Candidatus Microthrix parvicella Bio17-1: one gene and its partner. The protein of the gene in region 2 interacts with the protein of the main gene of each other region in a pairwise test. Links are inferred from orthologs where the notes say so. Each region holds a gene or a part of one and is shown on either strand. Other genes may lie near its edges.

The links.
Region 1: the proteins of ligA (region 2) and leuS interact in binary tests that used the Escherichia coli proteins (3 or more experiments, as listed by UniProt). The link is inferred for Candidatus Microthrix parvicella Bio17-1 from one-to-one orthologs.

Annotation. Positions count from the first base shown.
Region 1 is NZ_AMPG01000001.1:1,677,309-1,689,652, forward strand. The notes cover bases 5,897-9,313. They hold leuS (leucine--tRNA ligase), read right to left. Parts: upstream 8,998-9,313; coding sequence 6,097-8,997; downstream 5,897-6,096. Other genes in these bases: MPARV_RS24640 (hypothetical protein), read left to right, coding at 5,897-6,015; MPARV_RS0108140 (DsbA family protein), read left to right, coding at 9,216-9,313. Also shown: MPARV_RS0108105 (carotenoid oxygenase family protein), read left to right, coding at 1-1,184; MPARV_RS0108110 (ABC transporter permease), read right to left, coding at 1,207-2,367; MPARV_RS0108115 (ABC transporter permease), read right to left, coding at 2,364-3,518; MPARV_RS0108120 (ABC transporter ATP-binding protein), read right to left, coding at 3,551-4,492; MPARV_RS22470 (YggT family protein), read left to right, coding at 4,646-5,164; more of MPARV_RS24640, read left to right, coding at 5,209-5,896; more of MPARV_RS0108140, read left to right, coding at 9,314-10,046; MPARV_RS0108145 (cytochrome c biogenesis CcdA family protein), read left to right, coding at 10,077-10,997; MPARV_RS0108150 (TrpB-like pyridoxal phosphate-dependent enzyme), read right to left, coding at 11,169-12,344.
Region 2 is NZ_AMPG01000002.1:708,392-720,318, forward strand. Bases 4,725-7,724 are described here. They hold ligA (NAD-dependent DNA ligase LigA), read right to left. Parts: upstream 7,272-7,724; coding sequence 5,178-7,271; downstream 4,725-5,177. Other genes in these bases: MPARV_RS22735 (HAD family hydrolase), read right to left, coding at 4,725-5,181; MPARV_RS0111440 (hypothetical protein), read right to left, coding at 7,268-7,724. In the rest of the region: MPARV_RS0111405 (HpcH/HpaI aldolase/citrate lyase family protein), read right to left, coding at 1-277; MPARV_RS0111410 (SCP2 sterol-binding domain-containing protein), read left to right, coding at 426-863; MPARV_RS0111415 (glycosyltransferase family 2 protein), read left to right, coding at 911-1,876; MPARV_RS0111420 (Stk1 family PASTA domain-containing Ser/Thr kinase), read right to left, coding at 1,899-3,983; MPARV_RS0111425 (hypothetical protein), read left to right, coding at 4,050-4,502; more of MPARV_RS22735, read right to left, coding at 4,516-4,724; more of MPARV_RS0111440, read right to left, coding at 7,725-7,990; MPARV_RS0111445 (hypothetical protein), read left to right, coding at 8,044-9,033; MPARV_RS22740 (RDD family protein), read right to left, coding at 9,091-9,714; MPARV_RS0111455 (hypothetical protein), read right to left, coding at 9,711-10,394; tRNA 2-thiouridine(34) synthase MnmA, read right to left, coding at 10,474-11,562; MPARV_RS0111465 (cysteine desulfurase family protein), read right to left, coding at 11,559-11,927. UniProt on the Escherichia coli protein: DNA ligase that catalyzes the formation of phosphodiester linkages between 5'-phosphoryl and 3'-hydroxyl groups in double-stranded DNA using NAD as a coenzyme and as the energy source for the reaction.

The DNA of each region.
Region 1 (12,344 bases), on a different replicon or contig from region 2:
GTGTGTCCTACCGCAACCGTTGGATCCGCTCGCGGGGTCTGGGTGCCGAGCTCGCTCACGGCGCCGCCGTCTACCACGGCCTGGCCGAGGTGATGAGCTTCCCCGACCCGAAACTCACCGGCGACGCGGGACCGTTGAAGAACCCGGCCAACACCCACATCATCGAACACGCCGGAAGGCGACTGGCGCTTTGGGAGGGCGGGCCACCCACCGAGGTCGACACCAACCTCGACACCCTGGGCGAATACGACTTCGGCGGCAGGCTGGTCGGGGCGATGACCGCCCATCCCCGCATCGACCCCCGAACCGGCGAGATGTGCTTCTTTTCATACTCGTTGTTCGAACCCTACCTGCGCTACCACGTGGCCGACTCGACCGGAGCGCTGGTGCACAGCGTCGATCTCGACCTACCCGCGCCCGTCATGATGCACGACTTCATCATCACCGAGGAACACGCTGTGTTTCTCGATTCGCCCATCGTGTTCGACCTCGAGAACCTGGGCACCGGGCCCATGGTCAACTGGAAGCCCGAGAACGGCACCCGCATCGGCGTCATGCCTCGCCGGGGCACCAATGCCGACCTGCGTTGGTTCGAGATCGAGCCCGGCCACGTCCAGCACTTCTGGAACGGCTGGGCCACGGGCAACCGGATCGAGTTCTCGGGCTCTCGCCTGGCCGACCCGAACTTCGGAATCGATCCCACTTCGCCACTGGACGAGCAGGCCGCCGACAATCAGCCGGGTCGTCCGGCCAGGTACTGGGTCGACCTGGACTCGGGTTCCGCCGGTTGGGAACCGAGCGATGATCTGCCCGGTGACTTCTGTCGTATCAACGACGCGTACACCGGCGTACCAAACCGCTACGCCTATATGTCGGCGTTCGGCGGCAGCGTCGGTAACCAGGGCGACTTCGACACCATGGTGGCCTACGACCAATCAACCGGCGAGCGATCAATGTGGCACAGCGGCGCCGGGGGCCATGTGGGCGAATCGGTCTTCGCTCCCGACCCGGCCGGAACCGCCGAAAACGACGGCTGGCTGATCAACGCCGTGTACTACGAGGGTGGCGACCGCACCGACGTGTGTGTGCTGGACGCCCGAGATGTCGAAGCCGGGCCCATCGCCCGCGTGACCATGCCCCAACGAATCCCCTTTGGATTTCACGCCAATTGGTTTGGGGCCTGAGCGGGCCCCGACAACCCGGGAATCACATCGCCCTCGAGAGCGACCGCTGCAGCAGCCACGCGCCCAACGGCAACAGCAGCGCTGTCATGGCGACCAGCACGCCAAGCTGCGGGAGCACGTCGGCTACGCCCCCGCCGCGTCGCTGGATCTCGGCGTACGCCTCGTAGGCCCAGCGGTGCGGCGTAAGCGCCGAGACCACCGTCAGCGAGCTGGGGAACAGCTCGATGGGCAGCATCGAGCCCCCAAGCCCGGCCACCACCAACCCCAACCCAATGCCCAACCCACCGGCGGCGTTGGCATTGTCCATGAGCGACCCCAGCACCATGGCAGCCGCGGCGCTGACCCCGGCGAACGAAGCGACCACCAAGCCCGTGGCCAGGGGATCACCCCAGTTCACGCCGAACAGCACAGCGGTTCCCACCACCATGTACAAGCCCTGGGTCAAGGAGATCACAAACCGACCCAGCACCTCACCGCCAATCACCTGGCCTGCGGTCACCGGGGCCGACAGCTCGCGTCTGGTCACCCCCAGCTCACGCGACTGGATCAGCATCGCCGATCCGGTGAGCGCCGTGAGAAACATGAACAGTGACAGTTGCTGCGCTGCGCCGAGATCGAACTCTCCCAGCCCGGCAAACTCGTCGCCCAGATCCTGCCCCACCAGGGAGACCGTCAGGGACGGCCCAACACCGTCCACCTTGTCGAGCGAGCGCTTCGCCTCGCTTGGCCCGACCCCCGCGTCGGTCATCGCCCGCACCGCCGCCCGGTTGTTGGACAGGGTGGCGAGCACCGACTGCACCGTGGCAACACTCGCCTGACCGTTGGCCTGGCTGCCGGGGATCACGGTCAGCTGCACCGATTGGCCGGCGGCCCACCTGGCCTCGTGGGTTGGCGACACCAGCACGGCGACGTCGGCCCGGCCCCTGGCCACCACCTCGCGAGCAGTACCCGCACCGTCGAGGCGATCAACCGCCAGGTCCTGTCGCTTCAGCCCTGCGCTCACCTCCTGGGCCAACGGCCCGGAACCAACCAGCATCACCCGGCCGGCCGACCCCGAATCGCCGAACTGCAGGCCGATGGCCACCACCAGCAACATGGGTAGAACCAGCACGAAAAAGAAGTTGGACCGGTCACGAAAGAACCTCCTGAGCGAGGTGGTTCCGATGGCCAGCACCGCGCTCATGTGAACACCTCGTCATCACCAAGCAGCGCCGCAACCGCCAGCGAGACCGCGGCAAAGACAGCGAATACGGCCAACGGTCCACCCAGGTCGGCGACCCCTGCGCCGCCGTTGGTGAGACCCAAGCCTCGGATGAACGCAGCGGTAGGGGTCAAATCGGAAAGGCGAGCCAACAGCCCGCCACCGCTGATGGGGAAGAACGATCCGCCCAGCACACCCATCAGGATGCCGATCACCGAGGTGGCCGCTTGCGCCTGCTCGGTGGTGCGGGCCACCCGGGTGACCAACAGAACCAGGCTGGTCACAGCCATCACCGCAGCGACGATCATCACCGTCACCGGCACCATCCTGCCGAAACTGGCGCTGAAGAGCAGCGCACCGACCCCCAGCAACACGGCGGTGGAGACCACGCCGAGTATGAAGCTGACCAGCACTTTGGCCAGCAGGATCGAGCGAGGCGGAATGGGCATCGATGCCAGGCGCGGCAAGGTGCCCTGCTCCCGTTCCTGGATGTAGGTGATCACACCGAAGCCGATGGTGAAGAACATGAACAGGGCGGCCTGCCCCGCCACCAGGTAGCCGCCAGTGCTCAGTTGCTCATTGGACGGCCGTCCCGCCTCGGCCGTGAGCGTCGGAGGCGACGTGGCCACCGCCTCTGCGATCTTGGAGACGTCCGCCCCTCGAATGCCGAGACCTCCCGCCGCTGTGGCCGCCTGCGATCCGGTGGCCACCCGCTCGACGTAACCCGACACGATTGATCCAGCCACCCGAGGTTCCAAACCGCCGTCGCCGGGTTCGATCAGCTCCACCTTGGGTGACCCGCCCTGCCGGACCGCGGCGTCAAACCCGGCCGGGAACACCACGCCCACCGTCACCGAGCCCGACTCGACATCGGCGGCGAGGTCATCGGCCGACGACAGCGCCACCAGAGTGGCGGTCACCTTCAGACCGTCCACGGCCGACAGCGCCTGGATCAGCCCCTGCGCAACCCGGTCGTCGGGTTCGGCGGCCACCCGAACAGTGATCGGTTTCAGCGACTCCGAAGAGCCCAGCCCGGAGAACAACAGGTTGAACACGATCATGATGGCGATGGGCACCACCAGGGCGAAGATCAATACCGATCGGTCACGAATCCGCTGGCGCAGGTCACTCACCGCCATGATCCAAATGGCCGACAGGTCCACGTTCAGTCCCTCAAGGCACGGCCGGTGAGGTTCAGAAACACCGACTCCAGATCGGGACGCGCCACCTCCACATCGGTGACCGACATGCCCGCCTCAGCAGCCGCCCCGACGATACCGGCGAGCGCCACCGGTGCGTCCTCCACGGTCAGGTCGATGTTGCGGCGATCACCGGTGACCGATTTCACCGCCCCAAGACGACGAAGCGCAGTCGTAGCCGCCTCAAGGTTGCCGGTGCCTTCAAGGTGCACCCGATCGGTCTCGCCGGTGAGCACCAACAGTTCGTCGCGGGTGCCCTCGGCCTGCATCACACCGTGGTCCAAGATGCCGACGCGGTCGCACAGCCGCTCGGCCTCCTCCATGTAGTGGGTGGTGTACAACACGGCCATCCCCGAAACGGCCAACGCTTCAACCGATTTCAGGATCGAATTGCGTGACTGAGGATCCACGCCCACCGTCGGCTCATCGAGGATCAGGAGTTCGGGTTGGTGCAGCAGGCCAATGCCGATGTTGAGGCGCCGCTTCATTCCACCCGAGTACTCCTTGGTGAGATCGCCGCCGCGATCCTCCAACCCGATCACGGTCAGCACCTCGTCGATGCGACGTTTCAATTGATCGCCGCCCAACTTCTGCAACCGGCCGAAGAACCGCAGGTTCTCTCGGCCGGTCAGGTCGGGGTAGATGGCCAGTTCCTGAGGAACCAGGCCGATGTGTGCCTTTGCCGACACCACTCCCGGCCCGATCGCCTTGCCCAGGATTCGGGTCTCGCCCGCGTCGGGCCCCAACAGTCCGGCAACCATGGAAATGATGGTGGTCTTGCCGGCGCCGTTGGGGCCAAGCAGACCGTAGGTTTCGCCCGGCTCGATACGAAACGACACGTCGTCGACGGCGGTGAGGTCTCCGAAGCGACGGACCAAACCATTCGCCACCAACACGGGATCGGTCATTTCGAGCCACCTTTGCTGGTTTCCATGGGTGTGCTGCGTTCGAAAGAGTCCGGCTCCAAGCCGGATGTTCGTGTCTAGCACCCTGTCTCGCACGGCGGGCGAAAGAACGGTCACGGTCACGGTCACACCGGGAATCGGCAGTACCATGCTGCGGTGAATCAGAACCAAACTCCTCAAACGGTCGAACCTGGCAAGAGCCACGACTCCTTGCTTCGGATCCCGGCCCTCGTGGTGCGAGTGCTCGGTTACATGATCTACGCCTACCTGGTGGTGGTGGAGGTGGTGCTGGCGCTTGCGTTCACCCTTCAACTCCTCGGCGCGAATCCAACCAGCGAGTTCGTCAGGTGGATCTATCGCAGCTCCGATCGGGCGATGAACCCATTCCGGGGCATCTTCGAACCGATCCAGCTGGGAACATCCAGGCAGGCGGTGCCCGCTGTGTTCGACACGTCGTTTCTCTTCGCCATGGTGATCTACGGCATCGTCTGCATTGCGGTGCACATGGGCGTCACCTGGTTGGGTGATCGAATCCATCGCATGGACCGTGACCGCTCCCGTCAGGCCCGCCTCGATGCCTACGCAGATTCGGCCGACACCTACCCGGTACAGCGCCCCGACCTGATGGGTGGCGCAACCCCCACATCAGACCCCTCACCAACCGAGGTTCTGTGAACGCCGACGGCCAAGCCGGCCGACCCCCCATCGGACTTGTAGCCGTGACCATCTCCGTTGCCATCGCCTGCGTGGCGCTGCTCGCTTCGTGCGGTGACGACGGTGCGCTCGCAGGCACCGGCCCGATCTCCTCATTGGCGGACGATGCCGGCGTCACCACCCCAGACATCACGCTGCCCGACGTCAGCACCCCCGACATCACGCTGCCCGACGTCAGCACCCCCGACATCACGCTGCCCGACGTCAGCACCCCCGACATCACCGCCCCCGACGGCGGCGCCACCACCAACACGCAGGCTCCGACGTCAACCGCTCCACCGACGTCAACCGCTCCGGCCGTCGACACGTCCGATGAGGACAGCGGCCTCGGGCCGTTCGGCCTGGTCACGTTGGTGTTGCTGGCCGGACTCGTCGGAGGGCTCATCGTGTGGTCGACCCGCAGCCGGGATCATGCATCCGCCCAGCCATCGGCGACGACCTCCCAGAGCCTCGACAGATTGTTGGACGATGCCCGATGGGCACACCAGCAGGCGAGCGAGGCCGCCCGGGCCACCGACGTCGGCCGGGTCGCCGCTGCCTGGCCGGTTGCGCGGGAGCACTTCGCCGACATCGAACGCTCTGCGGCGGGCATCGACATCCAGGATGAGCTCCTGACCAACGCCGTCGACGGTGTGGGCCGATCGGTGGCCCAACTACGGGGGGCGCTCGACACCTTTGTCGACGCTCTTGGCGCTCACGCCGGCGGCCACCTCGATGCGCTCGGTCCGGTTCGCAACGCCGTGATCGCCAGGTGCGACACCCTGGCCACCAGGATCCAGGCGCTCGTCAGCGCCCGCGCATCCCAAATCTGACTTCGACGACAACGCCCACAAAACCGAAGACGTCAGTTCAAGGCAACCATCGTCGCCAGGGCGGCGACCACCACCTGTCGATCAGACGACGACGTTCACCATTCGGCCGGGCACGACGATGACCTTGCGGGGCGCGGCGCCCTCGAGGTGGGCGGCCACATTGTCGACTACCAGGGCCGCAGCCGTCATGGTGGCCTGATCCGCATCGGCGGCCACCGTGATGTGGCCCCGCACCTTGCCATTGACCTGCACCGGCAGCTCGATGGTGTCCTCGACCAGCAGTGCCTCGTCGACGGTGGGGAACGGCGCCCACACCACTGAGGTGGCGTGGCCCAGCTTGGCCCACAGCTCCTCGCCAAGGTGCGGGGCGACGATGCCGAGCAGCTGCACCATCGGCTCTGCCACCTCGCGGGCCACTGGGGCGGCCGCCTTGGTCAGATGATTGTTCAGCTCGATCAGCTTGGCGATGGCGGTGTTGGCGTGGAGCGCGTCGAGGTCTTCTCCCACCCCGGCCACGGTGCGGGCCAGCAGACGACGGGTCTCGTCATCAGCCGATTCATCGGTCACCGTCAGCTTGCCCGAGTCCTCATCGACCAGATTTCGCCAGAGGCGCTGAAGGAACCGCTGCATGCCCACCACATCGCGGGTGCTCCACGGGCGCGACGACTCCAGCGGCCCGCCGGAGAGTTCATAGAGGCGGAAGGTGTCGGCCCCGTAGGCGTCGTACATCTCATCGGGCGTCACCATGTTCTTCAGGCTCTTGCCCATCTTGCCGTACTCACGGTTGACCGGTTGGCCCTCGAAGAAGAAGCCGTCGTCGGTCTCGGTGACCTCCGAGGCCTCCACGTACTGGCCCCGGGCGTCGGTGAACGCATACGCCTGGATGTAACCCTGGTTCACCAGTCGGTGGAACGGCTCCGGTCCACTGACGTGGCCCAGATCGAACAACACCTTGTGCCAGAAGCGGGCGTACAGCAGGTGCAACACGGCGTGCTCGACACCGCCGACGTACAGGTCGACACCGCCCACCGTGGACGGCTCGCCTTCCCCGCCGGGACGCGGGCCCATCCAATAGGCCTCAACGTCGGGGTCGACAAAAGTCGCGGTGTTGGTCGGGTCGAGGTAACGCAGCTCGTACCAGCACGATCCGGCCCACTGGGGCATGACGTTGAGCTCGCGGCGGTAGGTCTGCGGGCCGTCGCCCAGGTCGACGTCGACGTTCACCCACTCCTCAACCCGGCCCAGCGGCGGTACCGGGTTGGAGTCGGCATCGTTGGGATCGTGCGCCTGCGGCGAGTAGTCGTCCACCTCCGGCAGCTGCACCGGCAGCTCCGAGTCGGGCAGCGATCGGGGACCATGCTCGTCCCACACGATGGGGAATGGCTCGCCCCAATACCGTTGGCGGCTAAACAGCCAATCTCGAAGCCGATAGGTGATGGCGGCCTCGCCACGGCCAACCGACTCCAACCAGCCGTTGATCAGCGCGACCGCCTCAGCGATCGTGTGCTCGCCGTTCAGGTCGATCCCGCCGTTCAGGTCAGCAGAGCCGACGTACTCGCCTTCCCCAACGAATGCCTCGGGCCAGGTGCTCGTATCCAGGCTGGGTTCGATATCGCGAACCTCGAACCACGCTGCGGGCGGCTGCTGGATCGCGGTGATCTGAAGGCCATAATCCCGAGCGAACTCGAAGTCACGTTCGTCACCCGCCGGCACCGCCATGATGGCGCCGGTGCCGTAGCCCATCAGCACATAGTCGGCGACGAAAATGGGAACCTGTTCGCCGTTGACCGGGTTGGTGGCAAACGCCCCGATGGCGACGCCGGACTTCTGGCGGTCTTCCTGGCGCTCACGGTCGGTCTTGGCCGATGCGGAGGCTTGATAGGCCTCGACGGCCTCATGGGGCGACGGCGCCGCGGCGCCATCGGCGGTTGCCTGCGTCCACCGCTCGGGCGTGCCGTCAGGCCAAGCGTCGCCGACCAGCGCGTCCACCATTGGGTGTTCGGGCGCCAGCACCACGAACGTGGCGCCGAACAGCGTGTCGGGCCGGGTGGTGAACACCTCGACGTCGCCCGCCTCGGTGGCGAAGCACACGTTGGCGCCGGTGGACCGACCGATCCAGTTGCGCTGCATCACCTTGATCGGCTCGGGCCAGTCCAGCAGGTCGAGGTCGGCCAGCAGCCGGTCGGAGTACGAAGTAATCCGCATCACCCATTGGCGCATGTTGCGGCGGAACACCGGATAGTTGCCGATGTCGGATCGACCCTCGGCGGTGACCTCCTCGTTGGCCAGCACGGTGCCCAACCCGGGGCACCAGTTCACCGGCATCTCGGCGGAGTACACCAGGCGATGATCGTCGATGATCGCCCGCCGCTCGCCCTCGGCCAGTTCGTTCCATGCCCGACCGTCGGGAGTAGGCCGCTCGCCCGACTCGAATGCGGCCAGCAGTTCGGCAATCGGACGGGCCACATCGGCCTCAGTGTCGAACCACGACTCGAAGATCTGGGTGAAGACCCACTGGGTCCAGCGGTAGAACTCAACGTCGGTGGTGGCCACCGAACGCCGCGCGTCGTGGCCCAGGCCGATGCGTCGCAACTGGCGGCGCATGGTGGCGATGTTGTCCTCGGTTGTCGTGCGGGGATGTGCGCCCGTGCGCACGGCGAACTGCTCGGCGGGCAGACCGAACGCGTCGTAACCCATGGCGTGCAGCACATTGTCGCCCCGGGTGCGGCGGTAACGGGCGTACACGTCGGTGGAGATGTAGCCAAACGGATGGCCCACGTGCAGACCCGCGCCCGAGGGGTAGGGAAACATATCGAGCACATAGCGGCGCGGCCGATCGGCCACCGCTTCGGGATCGGCCAGCGGCCCCGCAGGGTTTGGTGCCTCGTAGGTGCCGTCGGCCTCCCAGCGGTCCTGCCAGCGAAGCTCGATCTCGGCGGCCAACTCGGGGGTGTATCGATACGGGGGGAGCGTGTCTGCCACGCGGCGAGGTTAGGCGAATGGCCGCGAACCAACGAAGCGCTTGCGACTCCGTCGGGTTCATCGCCACCCGGGGCGACGCGGGAGGCCGCGACTTGACGGCCCCCAGAGGTGAGCTGCAAGAAGACGACGCCTCCTGAACCCTCCGCCACCAGGTGGCCGCTGAGGTACTGCCACCGCCGCGATGTGGGAGAACGAAGCCCGATCGTTACCCTCCGGGGATGAAGCTCCCCCGCCTCCTGATACCCGTCGTGGTGTTTGTGGCCGCCGGCGTCGCCGTTGCGGTGACCGTCCTCAGTGGCGACGACCCGGCCCTGGTGGACACCTCGGGTATCACCGCCGAGTCGGCCGACAACGGCGAACCGCTGGGCCCCAGCCCCGAAGTGGGTGAACCGACGACGACACCGCCACCGGTGGATGGGCCCAACCGGGAACGGATGGCGCCGCTGCGGGTCACCGACGAGGGTATGACGATCGGCGATGTCGACGCGCCGCTGGTGATGGTGACCTTCGAGTCGTTCGGGTGCGGATGGTGCGGCCACTTCCACACGTTGACCATGCCCAAGCTGATCCAGAACTGGGTGGACACCGGCAAGCTGCGCATCGAGTCCCGCATGCTGCCCTACGAGCAACGGGCAAACCCCGGGGCACTGGCCGGCACCGCTGCCGGCATGCAGAACAAGTACTGGGAACTGGCCGAGGTCATGTACCCCTACATCACCGGAGGCGCGGAGCCCCGCTTCGACGGCGCCAAGCCGAGCGCTGCTGAGATGTCCGCCTACCACCAACGCCAAAGCGAGCCCGCAATGTTGGCCAAGATCCAAGAGGTTGCCGACGACGTCGGCCTGGACTACGACCGGTTCATGACCGACTACCGATCCGCCGAAGCCGCGCAGCGGGTGGCCACCGACTCACGGATGGCCAATCAAATTGGGTTCACCGCCACCCCTGCCATGGTGGTCAACGGCGTGCCACAGGGAGGGTTCTCGAGTTACGAGCAGATGAACAAGTTTTTGGCAGAGGTGCAGGAGTCCAGCGAGTCGACGTCGTGATGAACCCAGCGCCATGAGCGGGACAGAGCGGTGAGTCCGGCCGGCGAGATCGGCTACGTCGCCGCGTTCCTGGGTGGACTGCTGGCTTTGCTCAGCCCGTGCGGAGCGTTGCTGTTGCCGGCCTTCTTTTCGTACGCGTTCGATCGCCGCAGCCAGTTGCTGGCTCGCACCGGCGTCTTCTACCTCGGGCTGTTGACCACACTGGTGCCCTTGGGGGTGTCGGCGTCGGCGGCCACGGTGTTCGTCCGGTCGCACCAGGAGACGGTAATGACCGTGGCGGGCATCGCAATCGTCGTGCTCGGCATCGTCACCGCCTTCGGCGGGGGGTTCGTGTTGTTCCGTCGTTCGGGCGAATCGGCGGTCACACAGACCAACCCGATGTCGATCTACACGCTGGGGTTGGCCTACGGCCTCACCGGGTTCTGCACCGGGCCGATCCTCGGATCGATCCTGGTGCTTGCCGCGGCGGGTGGGCAGCCGGTTCGGGGCGGACTGCTGCTGGCGATCTACGGGCTGGGCATGGTGGTGCCACTCGTCGTGCTGGCGCTGACCTGGGGCAGCATCGGGCAGCGGGTCAACCGTTGGCTTCGAGGTCGGACTGTCCGCCTGGGACGACTGACGTTCCACTCGACCTCACTGATCTCTGGCCTGGTCCTGGTGGCGGTCGGCGTTTTCATGGTCGTCAACGGGGGCAACCTGGTCGAGTCCAACACGCTGGCCCTGGCCGGGGCTCGCGCCGAGGAATGGGCCACCAACCTCGGCGGGCGCGTGCCGGACGGCCTGTTGGCGGTGATCGCGTTCATTGCCGCCGGGGCGTGGCTCTTCGTGGCCTGGCGACGCAGCGGGGCCTCTCCCGCAGAGGCCGGTCCGAACAGCCCGGATACGACCGACAGCTCCAGCTTCGATGATTCGGTCGACGCTTCACGGCAGGGCCCGTCAAGCAGACCGTAGGCATCGCCGACATCGCGCTTGCCATCATGCTTGCTTGACCCAAGTGAGCCGGCGCGGAGACAACGAGATCGTGGAGCGGGCGAAGCAGGCTGCATTCGACAGCACCTTGCGGGCCGCGGCGTCCACCGAGCGGTTTGGACTGGTACCAGCAACTCTCGGCCAGGACTCCGCTCAGTCGAGGACCGGCACGGCCTCCATGGCGGCGGCGATCGCCTCGTCGGGCAGGTCGTAATCCTTGAGTCCACCGGCCAGGTAGTTCTCGTACGACGCCAGGTCGAGGTGTCCGTGGCCGCACAGTGCGGTGAGGATCACGCGCTCCTCCCCCGCCTCCTTGGCGGCCTGGGCCTCGCGGATCGCAGCTGCGATGGCGTGGGTCGGCTCGGGTGCCGGCACGATGCCCTCGGCCCGGGCGAACTGAATCGCCCCGGCGAAGCATTCGGTCTGCGGAATCGAGATCGCCTCAACCAGGCCCTCGTTGTACACGTGGCTGACCAGCGGCGACATGCCGTGGTAGCGCAGGCCACCGGCGTGGATCGGCTCGGGGATGAACCCGTGGCCCAGCGTGTGCATCTTCAGCAGCGGGGTCATGCCGGCCGTGTCGCCGAAGTCGTAGCGGTACTCGCCCTTGGTCAGCGTGGGGCAGGCTGCCGGCTCGACGCAGCGGATCGTCGGGTTCATGTTACCGGCCAGCTTCTCGCGCAGGAACGGGAAGGCGAGGCCACCGAAGTTGGAGCCGCCGCCGGTGCAGCCGACCAGCACGTCGGGGGTGACACCCACCTTGGCCAGCTGCAGCAGCGCCTCCTCGCCGATCACCGTCTGGTGCAAGAGCACGTGGTTGAGCACCGAGCCGAGGGCGTAGCGGGTCTCGGGGTCGGCCACGGCCATGGCGACAGCCTCCGAGATGGCAATGCCCAGGCTGCCGGGGTGATCGGGGTTCTCGGCCAGCAGCCCGCGGCCAAACTCGGTCAGCTCGGACGGACTGGGGTGCACCGAGGCGCCCCAGATCTCCATCATGGTCTTGCGGTGTGGCTTGGCCCGGTACGAGGCCGCCACCTGCCACACCTCACACTCCATGCCGTACTGGGCGGTGGCGAAGGCCAGCGCCGAGCCCCACTGGCCGGCGCCGGTTTCGGTGGTCAGCTTGGTGACGCCCTCAGCGTTGTTATAGAAGGCCTGTGGGACCGAGGTGTTGGGCTTGTGCGACCCGGCCGGGCTGACGCCCTCGTACTTGTAGAAGATCTTGGCCGGGGTGTCGAGCAACGCCTCCAGGCGGTGGGCCCGGAACAACGGGCTGGGGCGCCACAGCTTGTAGACGTCGAGCACGCCGCCGGGGATGTCGATGTAGCG
Region 2 (11,927 bases):
TGATGCGGGTCCACAGCTGGGTCTCACCGAAGTCGGTCGCCTGCGCGATCGACACCAGACCCTCGCGGGCGGCCTCCTTCTTGTCGGCCGAAATGGCGTCCTCAAGGTTGCCGAGCACCACATCGGCCTTCTTGGCGATGTCGGGCACCTTGGCGGCCATCTTCTCGTTGGACGGATCGAAGAAGTGAATCATGCGAGAAGGCCGGGCGGGCACCTCGCGGACTGGCATCGGGGCGCCGAGAGCGAGCGGGCGGAAGAAATCCTTGGGGGGTTGCATCGAGACCTCCTGGGGGTCGTGCCGGTGCCCGTCAGCGGGCGCGAACACCCTACCGAGTAACGAATCCTCACCGGGAAACCGCCCTCGATGCTAGGTTTGCCGACCGGAAACCGGCGCCGGATCGGTACATGAAGGGGAGAGTATCCACGTGGAGAAGCACAAGTTCCTAACACCCGAATGGGTGGCTGCGGCCACCCAGTTGCGCGAGGACCTCGGCGATGAGGTGCCGCCTCCAGCTCACGTCGTTCGCATGAACCAGGTGGTCACCGACGTGCCGGCCGACGTGTCCGACGGCGATGTCAAAGCCTTCATGGACACCTCGGACGGCGAGATGAAGATGGGCCTGGGTGAACTGGAGAACCCCGACCTGACCGTCACCCTTGACTACGCAACCGCCAAAGCCATCCTGGTCGACGGCAACCCCCAGGCGGGGATGCAGGCGTTCATGGCAGGCAAGATCAAGGTGCAGGGCGACATGACCAAGCTGATGGCCATGCAGGCCGGTCCGATCGACCCATCCGCCCAGAAGTTGGCCGAAGCGATCTCCGCCATGACGGAGGAGATCCAACCGGCAGAAGGCGCCTGAGCAAGATCGCCGACGCTCTGAACGATCGCCACCGGTGGGACGGGAGGGTGGCGTTCGTTCTTGCCGTGCGCAATGAGGAGGCCGACCTGGCGGCCACCGTCGAATCGATTCGCGCCCAGGTGGGCGGTGCCGGCCCGCTGGCCATCGCCGTCGCTCCCTCCGACGACGACACCTGGGTGGTGGCGCAGGCGCTGGCCGCCACCGATCCACAGATCGCCGTGGTCAGCAACCCGGAAGGCTGGGTGAGCCACGGGCTGAACCGCGCCATCGCCGCCACCGACGAAGAGTTTGTGGTTCGGGTGGACGGCCACTGCACCCTTCCCCCCGACTACACCTCTCTCGCCCTCGAGGCTCTGGATCGAACCAACGCCGACGTGGTGGGTGGCGTCCAGTCGGCCGTCGGCGGGCCGGGTACGCAGGAGGCCGTCGCCGTAGCCATGTCGTCACGCCTCGGAGTCGGCAACTCGCGATTTCATTACGGCGGCGCCGAAGGGCCCTCGGACACGGTGTATCTGGGGGTGTTTCGCCGAAGCGGTTTGGAGCGGGTGGGAGGCTTCGACGAGACGCTGCTGCGAAACCAGGACTACGAGCTGAACTGGCGCATCCGCGATACCGGCGGAACGGTCTGGTTCGTGCCGTCGATGGTGGTCACCTATCGGCCTCGGCCCTCGTTCGGCGCTCTCGCATCCCAGTACCGCCAGTACGGCACCTGGAAGCGAGAGATGCTTCGCCGGCACCCGCGCTCCACCAAGCTGCGCCAACTGGTGGCGCCGGTCATGGTGCTGGGCGTGACCGCCACAGCGGCGTTCGCACTCTGGGCCGAGGATGTCCGTTGGTTGGTGCCGGCCGCCGGCTACGCCGTCGCAGTCACCGTCGGAGGCCTCAACGCCGGACGCAGCACGTCGATGAAGAGTCGGGTCAGGGTGCCCGCCGCGCTGGCGGTGATGCACTGGGCCTGGGGCCTGGGGTTTCTGTTCGGCCGCCCGACACCACCGCCCGACACCACGGCCTGAAACAACGGCCTGAAACAACCGCTTACCGGGTGACGAGACGGATCGAGGTGCCCTGGGGGACCTCGGCGCCCACCTCCGGGTCGGTGCGCTCCACCGTGCCGCCTGCAGGCCCTTCGATGCCAAGCACGGTCAATCCCACCGCGCGCACCTCGGCGTCGGCCTCGGCCGCGGTCCTGCCGACCACGTTGGGCACGGCGACGTTCTCGCGAGCTGCCGACACCCGAACCTTCACCTCATCACCGATGGTCACCTGTGAACCCTCGGGTGGCTCGACCGACACCACATAGTTGAGCGCCACCGAGGGTTCCTGCACCGGTTCCACCACCGGCTTCAGTTGTGCCTTTTCCAGTTCGGCCACCACGCTCAACGCGTTCTTCCCCACCAGTTCCTTGGGGATCTGGCGGGGTTTGGCCCCGTCGGAGACCACCAGGTTGACGGTGCTGCCCTTGGACAGCTTCGTTCCCTCGGCGAATTCCGCCGAGATCGACATCACCGTGCCCGGTTTCGCGTCGGCGTTGTAGTCGCTCTCCACGTCACCCAGCTTCATTCCGGCGAACGTGATGATGTTCTCGGCGTCCTTCTGGCTCAGGCCCTCCAACTCGGGAAGCGCAACCAGGGTTGGTCCAAGCGACACGGTGACATCGAGAGACTCGCCCGCCCGCAGTTTGGTGCCGGCCGCCGGATCCTGGGTCAGCACCTCGCCGGTCTTGGTGTTGTCCCGCCGCACCTCGGTGGTGTTCAGCCGCCAACGACCGTCGGCGGCCTGGGCTCGAACCTCGTCCACGGTGGCGCCCACCACCTGCGGCACCTCGGCGGCCGAGGACAGCACAAAGCGTTGGACGCCAACGAGGAGCGCCAACACCACCACCAATGCGACGATCAGCCCGATCACCCAGTTGCGCCGAACCGCCAGTTCCTCTGGGGTCAACGGGTTCGACTCGACACCGGCGGCCGGATCATCGGGCGGTTGCTCGGCAGGCGGTTGCTCGGCAGGCGGTTGCTCGGAAGGCGGTTGCTCGGCAGGCACGGACGAACGCAGCGCAGCGGCCGGCTGCCGGCGCGGGGCCGGTGGCGGCTTGGGCGGGTCGGTCGGTTTGGCCTGGTCGGCGGCCGCAGCGCGGTGGTCGTCGTTTGCTCGACTTGGAGTCGTGGCCCCGGCCGCCAGGCCGACCGAGGTTCCGGGCGTTGCTGCGGTCTGTGCCGCCACCGTCGGCAGCCGATCACGAAGCGTCAGGCGCATGGATTCCAGCTCATCGCTGCGAGCGGTTGGGTCCATGCGGGGAAGCTCGACCTCGCTGCGATCCATCTGTGCGATCAAAGCCATCAGGCCGACGTCCAGCTGTCCGGCGGGCACCCGGCGCTCGGGGTCCGCACGGCCGGTCGCCCCGACCGCCCGGCCGATCCGCCCCCACCTTCCGTCAAGAGTGAGGTCGGTTTCGTGGCGCAGGCCCAGCGTGGCGTTGACGTCCCCGGCCAGCAGCGGAATATCGCCGGTGAGGGCCTCAGCCATGATCATGCCCAGGGCATACACATCGGTGGGTGGACCGGTTGTTCCGCTCCCCGCCTCGGGAGCCAGATAACGAAAGTCGGAGAACTGATGACCAGACTCGTGCGCCAGGATCCACGCCAGGGCTGCGTCGGACACCATCACCCTGCCGTCGGAGGCGATCAACAGGTTGGACGGATGGAGTCGCCGGTGGACCAGGTTGCGCTGCGCCAGATAGGCAAGGCCACGAGAGACGTCCACGGCCAACGCCGCAGTCTGCCCTTGCGACAGACCCTTGCCGGGCAGCATCAGTGCCCGAAGCGGACCGACGGCGGGCTCGGTCACGACGAACAGCTCGCGTTCCTCACCCCAGGCAATCACCCGCACCACGTTTGGATGGTCAAAGGAGCAGGCGGAACGCATCACGTGGCGGAAACGACGCATGAACCCGACATTTCGGGTCAGTGAGCTGGCCAACAACTTGATGGCCACCTCGTCGCCGCTGGTGAGGTCCTCGGCGGTGTACACCAGCGTTGAGCGCCCGCGACCCAAGAATCGCTCAAGCCGAAATTGGCCGGCGATCTCACGACCTCTGAGGGTTTCCGGCCGTCTGGGCGCCATCAGGTGAGAATGCTACCGGGCCACGCGACGGCGGTGAGCGCCCGTGCCCGTGGGAGACTGACAACCATGCTGAGGCCATACGGACCCAAGATCGCCATTCTCGCCATCGTGGCGGCCCTCGTCGGTCTCGTCTGGGTTGCGAACACGGCCACCACCGGCTCGGACGCTGCCAGCCAAAGCCTGCCCGACGAGGTCGACCGGCTGATCCCGGTGAGCGGTGGCACCATCCTGCGTCAGGCGACCGTCGGCATCGACGTCGCCGATGGTTACACGGCCAACCTCACGATCGACGGGGTCACGATTTCCGACCCCATCGAGTTCGCCGAGGGTACGGGCAAGCTGGTTCGCGATGGTTTGGTGATCAACGCCGAAACCGGTGTGATCACCTACACCCCACGGCCCGACGGCCTGGTCGAACGCTTCGAGACCGGCCGGAACTGCGTTGCGGCCAACGTGTGGAAGGTGAACGCCGAACCCACCAGCGGCCGCAACGTCACCTGGTGCTTCTCCGCCGCCTGAGCCGCCCTACTGCTCACCCGTCACTCAAGGAGGGCGGTGGTTCCAGACCGAGCAGCCCACACAACGTGACGGCGCACGCACGTGCCCCGATGATGTCGTGGGGCACGTCGAGCCCGATGAGGCCCAGCGCCCGTGCGGCGGCAACGTTGGACGGCGCATCGTCCACGAACACCGCTGACTGCGGGTCCTTGACGCCAACCCGCTGGAGTGCCAGCCGGTAGATGGCGGGATTGGGCTTACGCACCCCCTCGGCGGACGAATCGACGATGACGTCGACGGCGTCCATGGGCAGACCCGCCTTCCAGTGATCGGCGAACTCGACAAGGTTGTTGGTCACGATGGCGGTCGTCACCCCGGCTGCGTGCACCGCCACCAGCACATCGGTCATCCAGGCGCGGGTTTCGCCACCCGCCAACTCGGCGAGCACCACCCAGGGGTCCAGCTCAACACCGGCGGCAGCCGCGGTGGCCATGATCTCGTCCCGCGCGGCCTGGGCCGAGGTCTCGCCGCGCTCCAGTCGGTGCCACGGATGGGCCGTGTCCACCTCATAGGAGCCAAAGATCCACTCGTGACCCTGAACCGGGTCGATACCCAAGCGTTCGAAGGCCCGCCGGGCCGCCGCAAAAGGCGACTCGGTGAACACCCCGCCGTAGTCAAAGAGCACGGCCTCGGGGGTCATTCGGGCAACTCACCCGTTGCGAGAAACGCAACGAACGCCGGCTCATCCAAGATGGGTACCCCAAGGTCGTGGGCCTTGGTCAGCTTGGAGGCGCCGGGGTCCTCCCCCACCACCACCGCCGTGGTCTTTTTGGACACCGACCCCGGGGACTTGCCGCCGCGCTCCTTGATGGCCGCTGCGGCCTCCTCCCGGTTGAAGCCCTCGAGCGTGCCGGTGACCACCACCGATCTACCGGCCAACGTCTGGGGCAGCGTCGCTTCGCCCGTGCCCTCAAAGTTCAGGCCGGCGACCCGCAGGCGTTCGACGAGGTCGCGATTGTCCTCAACGGCAAAAAACCCTGCCACCGAGGCGGCGATAACGGGCCCGATGCCATCGATGGCGGCCAGCTCGCCTTCCTCGGCCGCCACGATGGCGTCCAGGTTCTCAGAGCGGCGGGCCAGCAGTTCGGCACCGGCGGGCCCCAGGTGCACGATGTTGAGACCCACCAGCAGGCGTTCCAGGGGCCGATCCTTGGACGCCTCGATCGAGGCGGCCAGGTTGTCCACCGAGCGTTGCTGATAGCCGTCCAGCCCTGCAATCGCCTCGAAGTCCAGCGAATAGATGTCCGCCACGTCGGACAGTAGGCCAAGGTCGATGAACCGTTGGAGCTGCCGCTCACCCAGCCCATCGATGTCGAGGGCTCCTCGCGAGGCAAAGTACGCCAGGCGGGCCAGCCGTTGGAACGGGCACTCGGCATTGACGCAGCGATGCTTCGCCTCCCCCTCCGGACGCACCAGGGTGCTGCCAAGCGGACACGGGCAGAGCGTGGGAAACACCCATGGCCGTGTGCCGACGGGCCGTTCTGCCAGCACCGGGGCCACCACCTCAGGAATCACATCGCCGGCTTTGCGTACGATCACCAGGTCGCCCGGCCGGACGTCCTTGGCCGCCACCTGATCGGAATTGTGCAGGGTGGCCATGCTCACGGTGGAGCCCGCCACCAGCACGGGCTCGAGCACCGCAAAGGGCGTGGCGGCGCCGGTTCGGCCGATCGACACCTGAATGTCGTGAAGGCGGGTGGTGCGCTCCTCGGGCGGAAGTTTGTAGGCGATCGCCCATCGCGGCGCTTTCGAGGTGGCGCCCAGGGCCCGTTGTGCGGCCAACTCGTCGACCTTGATCACCACACCGTCGATCTCGTAATCGAGGTCGTGGCGATGTTCCACCCAGTGCTCGACGAAGTCGATGACCCCGTCGAGCGAGTCGAAGGTGGCGGTGTTGGGATTGACGGGGAAACCAAACGACCCCAACCACCCGAGTACGGCGGCGTGCCCGGGCGGGTGTTCGGCGCCCACCAACTCGCCCAGCTGGTAACACCAGAAGCTGAGGTGACGGGTGCGGGTGATCGTGGCGTCCTTTTGACGCAACGATCCGGCGGCGGTGTTTCGAGGGTTGGCGTAGCGGGGTTCGCCTGCGGCATCCCTCGCCTCGTTGAGCAGGTTGAACACGGCCACGGGCAGGTACACCTCGCCCCGAACCTCCAGCACCTCGGGAGCGTCCCCGCCCAGATCGTGGGGGATTTCCGAGATGGTGGCGACGTTGGCGGTGACATCCTCCCCCACCCTGCCGTTGCCCCGGGTGGCGGCCCGAACGAACCGGCCGTTCTCATAGCGAAGCGACATGGCCAGGCCGTCGATTTTCAGCTCACAGCTGTAATGCACCGGCGACGTGACACCTGCCGAGTCGAGGCGGCGCCGAACGCGATCAGCCCAGCCGCGCAGTTCGTCGATCGACATGGCGTTGTCGATGCTCATCATCGGCACTGCATGGCCGACCTCGGCGAAGGTTGCGTTTGCGCTCGTGGCACCGACCACGTTGGTGGGACTGTCGTCGGCGGCCAGTTCAGGGTGCGCGGCCTCCAGGTCGGCGAGTTCGCGCATGGCGGCGTCGAAGTCGGCGTCGGACACGGTGGGGTCACCGGCGTAATACTCGGTATTCCAGCGGGTCAGCGTGCGACGCAGTTCCTCCACCCGTTCCGGTGCCGGGACATCCACACCGTCGTCGGCACCGTTCCGGCGGCCGGCCGCCTCGGGCGGCGGCGTCTCCTCGCTCACGACGGCCCCGTGCTGGATGTGGACACGGGACCGGCCAGCCGCACGACCCCCAACGGCAGACACTCGGCATCGGGGTGGCCCGGGAGTGCGTCACCAAGCGCATCGATCGGCGCGCTGTCGCCCGGCCTGGAGAGGGCCACATCGTCGCTCGCCTCGCCGGTGGTCACGTCCTCCTCCCCATCGAGAAAGCCAACCACCACCTGAAAAGTGCCCCCACGAACGCCCGGCTTCAGGATGAGGGTGCCCCCCACCCCCACGCGTCCGGTCGTGGCATCGGTGTCGCAGCGGTCGATGCTGAGTTCGTAGTCGTCGGCCGGTACCTCGGCTGCCGCCGAACGCAGGTTTACCTCGTCGGCGCGGTTGCTGGCGGCCTCGAAGTTGCCACCGATGCTGTGGCCAACCCCCACCGCCCACAGCACGGCCCCCAGGACGAACACCAGCACCACCGCGCCCAGAATCAAGAGCCTGCGTCGACGCTGACCGGGGGCCAACTCGCTCTGCTCCCACGGCGCATCCTCGCCGACCGGCATCTCGATCTTGGGCCGATCGCTGCGCTTCGCCCCGGTCGGGCGAATGTCAAGGTCCGATTCGGGAGGAAGCGTGATCGGTTCGTCGAGCGGGGCCACATCGTCAAACTGGACGCCGTCATCGGGCCCACGAGCCGGATCGGGCCCGGGTGCGGCGTCGGGCTGTGACGTGTCATCGCTGGGTAGGGGCACGGGTTAAACCTCCGACTTCGACGCTAGCGGGCGCGGTGGGACAATCTTGAGCGATGGATGCCCCTACACCTCTCTGGATCGTGCGGTTCGCCTGGCTCACGCTGCCGTTTCTGGCCTGGGCCGGCCCTGCGGCGGCCCTCGACGGAGCATCAGCCGCCTCGACGGTCACCTTCGCCACCGTTGGCTGGTTGTTGTGGGCGATGGTGCTGGTGTGTTCTGCGCTGGTGCGACCGGAGTCATTGGTGTTGTTGCGTCTGCTGGTGCCGCTGGCCCCGGCAGCCACCGCCATCGGGCTGCTGCTCGCCGCGGGGGACGGCATCCTGGTGGCGGGCGACACCGCCACGATTCTGGCCGTCGTTGGTTTCGTCACGGGTGTGGTGGCGGCAGCCCTCATCATGTTGCCGTCGATCGGCAGGTACTTCCTCAACGGCGACAGCTACGGCGCTGAACGTCGGTACGGCCTTCGTTGCCCCGGCGCGCTGGTGGTGACGATTGGTCCCCTGTGGCTGGCCGGCGTCGGTCTGCCCGTTGGCGCCGTGGCGGCGCTGGCGGCTGGGCGCTGGGCACTCGGGATTCCGGCATTGCTGATTGGCATCCTGTTCGCCGCCTGGCTGTGGGCCGTCACGCGTCGACTCGCTCAGCGATACGTCGTCTTCGTGCCGGCGGGACTCACCCTGGTGGACCCCCTCGCCCTGGCCGATCCGGTGCTCTTCGCCCGCAACCGGACGCTCAGCGTCGCTCCGGCTGCCACCAACCCTGCCGGGCCCGACCCCGACGGTGCTCCGGCGAGCGAACGGGTCGATCTCAGCGGAGGCGCGTTGGGGCTGGCGGTCGAGTTGCGAACCGATGGGCCCACCGAGGTGATCACGCTCAGCCGACCGAGCGACCGCACTCACGGCGACAACCCCCCTGGCAGCCTGAGCGACCGTCTCCAGAACGTCCGCATGGGCGTGCCCAGAGAAACGTCGGCGGTGCTGTTCACCCCCTCCCGCCCGGCCGAGTTTCTGCTGGATGCGCGTCGCGTCGGCTTTGGTCAAGGCTGACCAACAACACAGAACTTCGAATGGCGGAAACGGGCGCCACGGTCTGCACCGTGTCGGTTATCCGCCCGGCTGTGCACCCTGTGACGGGGCCGGTTGCGAAGTGGGTGAGGAAGCCTGCACCTCATCGGTGGCGGGGGCGCTGTTGCGGGCCAGGAACCTCAGGCGGGCGGCCCGGGCGTCCCAGTCGTACACGACCGATGATCCGGCCAGCACGTCGTACAAGGTCCTGCGCCGCCCATCGACCAGCGCCCACAGGAACCCGAAGCCGAACGTGACGAACCCCAGCGGAAACGTCACCGCTCGAACCAGCGCCTTGCCGGGGGACAGCACGGCGCCGTCGGTGCGCACCACCCGGATTCCGAAGAGCGCCATGCCCGGGGTACGTCCGCTGGCCGCCCACGGATAGGTGAAATACACCAACCACCACAGCGCGTAGGCCACAGTGGCCACCGCCGTCGGGATCTTCAAATCCGATGCCTGCCCGTTGATCGCACGATTCCCGGCATCCAGGAAGGCCAGGGTCACGGTGTACAGCCCGTTGACGATGCCCTGGTCGACGGCATATCCCACCAGCCGGGTGACCGGCCCCGCATAGTGACCCTGGCGGGTCACGGCCAGTTGTTGGGCGTCAGGACCAACCGCTGCGCCAAGGCCGGTGCCGGATGGGACGAAGGTGGTCATCGGGGTTCCCCCGGCGCCGCGGCGGCGCCGGCATCGTCGGGCACCAACAACGGGGGCCCCTTCGGAAGCCCCGATCGGTCTCGCCGCAGGAGTCGGGCCATCCACCGATCGACGAAGCCGTCCAGGCCGACGCCCTGTGCCCTGACCACGTCGAGGGCCTCGGACGCCACCCCGCTGGTTGACTTGGCGATGATGCCGCCCAACTCGGTGTTCTGAACCAATGAATCAACGTCGATGCGGCCGACCATGGAGTTGATGTCCACCCGGGTCAACAACGCATCGATGTCCACCCGTTTCATCAACGCGTCGATATCGACCGCCGCCATGATCGAGTCCACATTGACCCGGGAAACGACGCCGTCCACATCGACCCTGGCGACGACGGCGTCGACGTCAACCCGAGCGACCACCGCGTCCACGTCAACCTGCGCCACCACCTCGTCCACGTCGACCCGGGCGATCAATGCGTCGACGTCCACCTTCTCCATCAGCGCATTGATGTCGATGCGGTCGATCAGAGCACCCACATCGATGCGGGCCAACACCCGGTCGAGGTCGAGCCGGTCCAGCAGGTCGTTGAGATCGATGCCGGACAGAATCTCGTTGAGGTCGAGCGCACCGGTGACCGCCGAGGTCACCCGGCCAAACAACCCGCCTCCAGATCCCTGATCACCGTCCACACAACACTTTGCCACCTGACGGCCGGAAGTGCGGCAACCTCCGGGGGTGTCTGCAACCCGTCGCCGGGAACGGCGATCGCTACGGGCCGGGAGCCTGCTCGGCGATGCCGCCGCCGAGCACCACCTGTGCGTTGCCGTCGAGCGGGATGGAATACAACACCACCGACTGTCCGGAGGCCACGTAACGCTCCGGCCGGTCGAAGACGACCCGGTCGTTGCCGTCCCAGGCAGCGTTGCGAACGGCGCCGTGGGCGGCAGTCTGCACCTGCACCCGGGCACCGCGCTCCGGTGGAGAGCCACCGGCCCATGTCGGCTGCGACAGGCTCAGCGCCGTGACCTCCAGGTCGGCTTCGAATCCAACGGTGACCGTGCCCGCATCCAGGTCGACCGCGGTGGCGTAACGACGCCGGCCGCCACCGGGCAGACCCAGCCCCTTGCGCTGGCCGGGCGTGATCAATTCCAGGGCCGGAACGGTGCCCACCTCGGCACCGTCCGCCGTCACCACCCGTCCCGGCGTGAGGTCGATGCGACGCTCGAGGAACGCTCGTCGTCCGTCGGCTCTGGTGATGAAGCACACATCCTGGGAGTCGGGCTTGTGGGCGGTGCGCATGCCCAGGGCATCGGCGCGGCGGCGCACCTCGTCCTTGGTCAGATGCCCAATGGGAAAGCGGGTTCGCGCCAGATCGTCGGCCGACAGCATGTGCAGCACGTAGGACTGGTCCTTGGCGTCGTCGGCACCCCGAGCCAGCCGGGGCCCGTCGAGGGTGGACACGATCTGTGCATGGTGACCCGTGGCCACCGCATCGAAGCCCAGTGCCCGGGCCCGCCGCAACAATTTGTCGAACTTGATGTGTCGATTGCACTCCACGCACGGGTTGGGGGTGCGGCCCTGCGCGTGGGCCTCGACGTAGGGACCCACGACCGCCCGCTCAAAGTCGTCGCCAAGCGCGAACACCAGGTGTTCGATGCCCAGCGCGTCGGCCACGCGACGGGCATCGTCGACGTCGCTCACCGAGCAGCAGCCCGAATCAGACTCGCCACCCCACAGCTTCAGCGTGACCCCCACCACCTCAACGCCGCTCTCCACCAGTTCGGCTGCGGCCACCGAGCTGTCGACGCCTCCGGACATGGCCATGAGCACGCGCTCGGTGGCCGGCGCAGCGCTCACGAGAAGAGCTTCAGTCGCTCGACCGCCGCGGGCACCGCAACGAGGGCGGCGTCCACGTCGGCGTCGGTGCTCGCTGCCCCCAACGTCAGGCGCAACGCCCCGAGCGCCACCTCACGGGGCTGGCCCAGCGCCTCGACCACGTACGACGGCTCCTGTGCGCCGCTTGCGCACGACGAGGCCGCCGTGGCCATGATGCCCGCCCGCTCCAACAGGTACAGCAGCGCCTCGGTCTCCACTCCCGGCAGGCAGACGTGGCAGTTGCCCGCCACCTTGCTCGACCGGTCGGACATGGTGGCGGCACGCTGATCGGCGGTGGCGGCCGCCACACCCGTTTCGATCAGGCCGGGAATGGCGGCCGAAAGCCC